DNA from 2 places in the Paenibacillus sp. BIHB 4019 genome. Region 1 is predicted to be linked to the other one. Evidence: a T-box and tRNA genes for the amino acid it is inferred to sense, from the RefSeq annotation. Region 1 holds a T-box; the other holds one or more tRNA genes.
What was found. A T-box is a leader RNA that pairs with one kind of tRNA and senses whether it is charged. The one in region 1 lies ahead of BBD42_RS31035 (valine--tRNA ligase), so its partner is inferred to be a tRNA-Val.
Positions count from the first base shown of each region.

Region 2: it has a tRNA-Val gene. The T-box ahead of BBD42_RS31035 (valine--tRNA ligase) is inferred to sense a tRNA for this amino acid. The anticodon was not compared.

Region 1 covers NZ_CP016808.1:7,161,243-7,164,656, reverse strand. Annotated here, with positions in the region: gene BBD42_RS31040 (LysM peptidoglycan-binding domain-containing protein) at 1-1,271, shown strand, start outside; T-box leader at 1,428-1,660, shown strand; gene BBD42_RS31035 (valine--tRNA ligase) at 1,737-3,414, shown strand, end outside.
Region 2 covers NZ_CP016808.1:6,465,964-6,469,377, reverse strand. Annotated here, with positions in the region: gene BBD42_RS28120 (YolD-like family protein) at 594-839, shown strand; gene exlX (expansin ExlX) at 1,062-1,721, shown strand; tRNA gene BBD42_RS28110 (tRNA-Val) at 1,869-1,941, shown strand; gene BBD42_RS28105 (DUF3892 domain-containing protein) at 2,251-2,487, shown strand; gene BBD42_RS28100 (MBL fold metallo-hydrolase) at 2,591-3,316, opposite strand.

The DNA.
Region 1 (3,414 bases):
CACGGCTGGACGATGTGACGGTGGAAATTGATAATTTTGACGTAGATTTGCTCTCCTCGCGAACGCTTAACATTACCGGTGTGCTGTCGCTGCGCGGCATTCTTGTGGAGCCGCAGCAGGAACTGGAGGAAGCGTGGCGCGAGGAGCCATTCACCGTCGTCCATGATCGCGTAGATACGAGCCAGGCTTCGTACGAAGAGGAGCTTCAGCGTAGCGGGGGCGAACCATTTGCCGCTGACGAGGCAGAGGTGGCTGGCCAGACCGCTTATGGGCTGCAAGCTGAACCCTATTTTGCTGGACAGGAAGGGCAGGTGCCTTTCAGGGAAGAGCAGGGACAGAATCAAGGGTATAATGTGGCACAAGAGTACAATGAGGCTCAAGAGTTTATTGGGGCTCAACAGTTCGCTGAGTCTGAATCCGAGATTGAGGCTTACAATGCTAATAATGCATATAATGAGCGGGCGTATGAAGTGGCTGATGAAAGCGAGGAAGCAGAAGGGCCGGGGGCTGGCGTTACGATCTCGCCTTCGCCGCGTGATGCAGGCTGGTCAGCAGCAGAGTGGTTTCAAGGGCAGAATCATTCCGGGGCACAGCCGAACTTTAACGCTAATTTCAATCCACCGCCTGCTTTTGCACAGCAGCCAGCCGTAACTGGGCTTGGTCATGGCATTGCGCAGGAAAGGCAGCAGGGAGCTTCTGCCTATCAACAGGCGGAGGACTTTGGCTGGAGCCCAGGGGGGCAACCGCAGCAGGCAGAGGAAACGTACATTCCGGCGGGAGCAGAGCAGAGCAGCTACGATACATCCCCGTGGCAGGATAGCGAGCTGGAGCGTTTGAGCGAATGGCAGGAGGCGGAGGAAGCTGGTGCGGAGCAGCAAGCGGAGCCGGAGAAGCAGGAGATGCGCATTGCCTTTGGCAGCAAGGCGCCGGAAGCAACTGGAGCTCCTGCAACAGGCGTCGGGCTTGTGACGCTGCTGCAAACGAGCAAGCGCGAGCAATTGGCGCGGCAGGCTGAGCAGGAGGCGGCGGATTATGCGCTTGAGCAGACGAAGGCTCAGCAGCCGGCAGGCGATGAAATCGAGTGGCGCAATTTATTTTTGAAGCAATCCGATGAGCATGAATTCCGTAAAATCCGGGTATGCATCGTGCAGCGCGACGAGACCCTTGATTCCATTGCAGTGCGCTACAGCTTGAACCCGCGTGAGATTTTGCTGTACAACGGCTTGAATGAGTCGGCGGTAGCGGAAGGGCAGCTGCTTTATATTCCGTAGCAGCAGGCTGTTAAATAAAAGGAGCTTTGACCTGTGAAATAACAGTCAAAGCTCTTTTTTATTTGCCCAGCAAGTATAAAAGAGCTTGAATGTGTCTTGTTGTTTGACTTTTTTTCACAAAGAGGGTATTATTAAATAAATATGTCTTAAAGTCAACGAACGACGTTGAAGGGGAAGAGTACGCAGCCAAGCCTTCAGAGAGCGGAGCCGTTAGTGCTGAGAGTTCCGCAGGATTTTACTCGTACAAGTCGCCCTGGAGTTGCTTGAATCAAGCGGATAGTTATTCGTTAATTCAAGCCGGCCACAGCCGTTATCTGTTTGAGTGCCGTGCAGCTGCAAGACGCGCGGAACAAAGGTGGTACCACGGAAGCTAACCTTTCGTCCTTTGCTATAAGGGCGGAAGGTTTTTTTGTATTCAAAATTAAAGTAATGATGCCATTATGCGATATGTGGAGGATGGAGCTTATGTCTGAAAATCAAACGACGCCGGCGATGCCGACGACCTACGACCCGAAAGCCGCTGAACTGAAGTGGTATGACTTCTGGATGGATGGAAAATTTTTCGAAGCGGGCAAGCGCCCGGAAGCCGAGACCTATACGATCGTTATTCCCCCGCCGAACGTAACGGGAATTTTGCACATCGGGCATGCGCTCGATTTCACTTTGCAGGATATTCTCATTCGCTTTAAACGGATGCAGGGCTTTGATGCTTTGTGGCTGCCGGGAACGGACCACGCAGGCATTGCCACACAGACGAAAGTGGAGCAGAAGCTTCGCGAGCAAGGACAATCCCGCTACGATCTGGGACGCGAGGCTTTTTTGGAGCAGGTCTGGGATTGGAAGGAGCAATATGCGGGAACAATTCGCGGCCAATGGGCAAAAATGGGGCTGTCTCTGGATTATTCGCGCGAACGCTTCACGCTTGACGAGGGGCTGTCGAAGGCTGTGCGCGAGGTGTTTGTACAGCTTTACAAGAAGGGCCTCATTTACCGCGGCAAAAAAATCATCAACTGGGATCCGGCTGCTAGAACGGCTTTGTCCGATATTGAGGTTGAGCATAAAGAGCTGAACGGCCATTTGTACCATTTGCAATATCCATTGAAGGACGGCTCAGGGCATATTACGGTTGCGACAACGCGTCCGGAAACGATGCTGGGCGATAGCGCGGTTGCTGTTCATCCTGAAGATGAGCGTTACCAGCACCTCATTGGTCAAATGATTGTATTGCCGGTCATTGGACGCGAGATTCCGATTATTGGCGACGAATACGTTGACAAGGAATTTGGCTCCGGCGCTGTAAAAATTACGCCTGCCCATGATCCGAATGACTTCGAGGTAGGCCTTCGCCATGATTTGCCGCAAATTATCGTTATGGACGAGTCCGGCAAGATGAATGCGGAAGCTGGCCCTTATGCGGGACTTGACCGTTTCGACTGCCGCAAGCAGCTCGTGAAGGATTTGCAGGAGCAGGGCGTGTGCGTTCAAATCGAGGATCACGTGCATCAGGTTGGCCACAGCGAGCGCAGCGGTGCGGTTGTTGAGCCGTATTTGTCCACGCAATGGTTCGTTGAAATGAAGCCGCTCGCGGAGCAGGCGATTAATGCGCAAAAATCCGGCGAAGGCGTAAACTTCGTTCCAGACCGTTTTGAGAAAATTTATTTGCAATGGATTGAAAATGTACATGACTGGTGTATTTCCCGCCAGCTGTGGTGGGGACACCGTATCCCTGCTTGGTATTGCGACGCCTGCGGCGAAATGCATGTTGCAAACGAAGATGTAACGAGCTGTTCTTCTTGTGGCAGCACGGAGCTGCGCCAGGACGAGGATGTTCTGGATACATGGTTCAGCTCGGGTCTATGGCCATTCTCGACGCTTGGCTGGCCAGAGCAGACCGAGGACTTAAAACGCTTCTATCCGACGAATGTTTTGGTGACGGGCTATGACATTATCTTTTTCTGGGTATCTCGCATGATATTTACTGCACTGGAGTTCACAGAGCAAAAGCCGTTTAAGGACGTGCTGATTCACGGTCTCGTACGCGATGCAAACGGCAATAAAATGTCCAAGTCGCTTGGCAACGGCGTTGATCCGCTCGAAGTCATTGAACAGTACGGCGCAGATGCGATGCGTTATATGCTATCGA
Region 2 (3,414 bases), 700 kb from region 1:
TTCATAATACATGGGTGAATCACCTCCTGCTTAAAGTCAGTATGCACCTGTTTGATTATCTGGGAATGAACGTAATGTAAACGGAAAATTAAAAAAAAGAAGCAGCGGCACCCGTCCGTCGAGGCAAATACCCATTTTGCCTGAAAGCCCAACCCTTTTTGGCTTTTGACCATATGATGCTGTGTACCTTAAAAAAAGGAGATGAGCAACGAAATGGGATATGAAGTAGGCAATGTAGGAGTAGGTCCAGGATACGGTGGCTGCGGTAATAAAGTAGGCGGTGCTTTCACAAGCCCAGGCGCTATTCTTGTACTGTTCATTCTATTGGTTATCATCATTTGCTCCTGTATGTGGTAATATAAGCGGCTTAGCTCGATCCTGACCTAATCAGTATTTCCTTAACCATGCGTTCTAAGTGAAAAATAGAGAAGAAGCGTCCCCTTGCCATGTTATGGCAGGGGGATGTTTTTTTGCCTAATTTCATAATCTCCATGACAAATGCTTTGAAGAAAGGGTATGATTTAAAGATGGGTTGAAAAAGGCATGAGTTAAATGAAGGTCATGTACTAAAACATAGAATGGAGACGGAGGCAATGGCAAAGAAACCAAAGCGCCCGACAAGGGATGAGTTTGAATTGGAGGAGCTCGGGGAGCGCCTGGTTGAAGCGTATCAAGAAGGGATTGAACTGCTTTTTGAGGTGTGGAATTGGGAAGAACCCGTTGCAGGGCTAATTGTAAAAATGGATTCGCGTACGAGGCTGGTGCACGTAGCGAAAGGTGAAGAAATTACTAAAATTCCGTTCATGGATATTATGAAGGTGAACAATAACGCAAGCTAGACGAAGCGGCGGATGCTCCTTGTTTTTGACGAATAAAGTCTAGTATTGTTGGGAAATGTCATTAAAATGCTAGAAAAGAAGTATCTAAAGTGCTAGCAAATATTCCTCCTCACCACTTAGAATGGACTCTACTGGTAGATTTAGGGTTTCAAAAATGTGGAGGAGGTTTCAGTTATGACAAAGAAGCACGGTGCCGTCAAATTTGGAATCGTTTGTCTTGCGATGTTCGTTTTGTACCCGGCGGTGCAGGCGTTCGCAGCTTGGAATGATGGGCGTACCAGCTATGCGACGTATACAGGCTCAGGATATTCGGGCGGTGCGGTACTGCTTGATCCGATTCATCCGAATTTGGAAATAACGGCCTTAAATCCGACTGATATGAATTACAATGGGGTCAAAGCGGCGCTTGCGGGCGCTTACTTGGAGGTTACGGGGCCTAAAGGCAAAACGGTCGTTTATGTCACCGATTTGTACCCGGAAGGCGCTCCGGGAGCGCTTGACTTGTCGCCAAACGCTTTTGCTAAAATTGGAGAAATGTCGGCAGGCAAAATCAATATTTCATGGAAAGTCGTAAAAGCGCCGATAACCGGCAATTTTTCGTACCGGGTGAAGGAAGGCAGCAGCCAGTGGTGGGCGGCGATTCAGGTGCGCAATCATTTTTATCCGGTCATGAAAATGGAATATAAGAAGGCTGGCGCGTGGATCAATCTGGAGAAAATGGACTATAACCATTTCTTGGGGACGAACATGGGGACAAGCCCGCTGCAGGTTCGGATAACCGATATTCGCGGGAAAGCGGTTCTGGACACGATTCCTGCACTTCCAGCAAACGGTACATCAGGCGCTTATATAGTTCCGGGAAATGTTCAATTCCCGAGCTGAAATGGAACATAGGCTGAACACAAAAAAGCTTCATTCTCCGGTTGATTGGAGGACGAAGCTTTTTTTTTGAAGGTCAAAAAATAATAATAGCAAAATGGTTGACTTTTCCGCTCGAGCTTGGTATATTAATAAACGTCGCTAATATACGATCTGTTAGCTCAGCTGGGAGAGCACTATCTTGACAGGGTAGGGGTCAGTGGTTCGAGCCCACTACAGATCATACAATAAAGAAGGTCCGATAATCCTTGCATGACAAGGGTTTTCGGTCTTTTTTTGTTTCCGATTAATTTTGCATCATGCCTGTTTTTTAGCGAGTTGGTGCCCGATTGGTGTCCTTTACTCAGCTAAAGCAAAAGCGGTGTTTTGATTTTTTGCATTGCTGTTAAATGATTGTATAGTTTTTCTACGTGTCGTTTATGCTGTATAAAATTCTCAAAGGCTACGCATCCTATCGATTGAATGCCGAGTGGCGGGTGGTAATTGCCGCTCACAATCCGAAGGAGGCGAGCTTTGAATGAGCACGAATGAAATGGCTGGCGGGGAAAGAGAACATATTGTAGCGGTACAGAAAAATGGCGACGGTGACCTGACGAGTTTTAAAACATCATCGGGCCGTGTACTGGATTACCAGACGGCGCTGCAAGAGGTTCAGGCAGGGCAGATCGCTGGCGTGAATGCTTTCAAAGGCAGAGATGGCGAAACATATATCCGTGGCGACGCGGACGGCGATCCTACGAACAATTTGGACCAGCTTCCGCTGTTTTAAACGGCAAGCCTGGGCTAAGCATAGCCAGCAGCAAGAAGAGCCTGACGCGAAAAAACGTCAGGCTCTTCTTGTTATGGTTGCTGATCATTCCTGCGACTCGTACCTACACTGTATAAATCTCACGCTGCTGTACGAAGCGCATTTTCCCCGTATGGCCGATGTAATTTTCCATCGTATCCCCGTAATGCATAAGCCACACCTTCTCCTGCAGCGGCTCTGGCAGTGTCAGCAACTCGTCGAGACAGGCATGTACAACACCGGGCGCAATCAACTGGCAGTCGTGAAAAATCGTATTCACGCCATCCTCCACAAGCTGCTCCAGCAACGCTTGACTGAATTTCATATCTGCCGAATAAAAGAAGTGCTGATTGAAAATAAACGAATAACTGTCTTTCCCCACAATATGCTCGGTTTGAAGCAGCTTCACCTTCAAGCCCGGATGCAGTTCATGCTCTATGCCTTCCTCTAGCCGTCTCACTTCAAAGAAGTCATCAATGGATTGAAGCGGTCCCTGCGTCAGCCCGCCGCGCAGCGTCTGCTCCCACAGCGGCTCCACTAGCGAGGAGGCGATGTACAGCACCGGCTTTTTTCCATAGAGAAACATCATCTGAAAAGCATATTCCTCCAGCCCGCCCACATGGTCGCCATGAATATGGCTGATTAGCACAGCATCCAGCTCATCGAACGAACGATTCGTCTCGTGCAGCGCTTTAGGCAGCGTAATGCCGCAATCGACCAGCAGCTTGAACCCAGGCACCTCAATTAATGCATTGTTATTATCATATTTCTTGGCAAAAGCACTCCCAGTTCCGATCATTTGTATATTCATTGGAACACTCCCGTTATAGAAATCATCTCGCTACATCCAATGTATCAAATGAATGGCAAACTGACAAATCGAGATACCCTTTGCCGGGTACCTACATA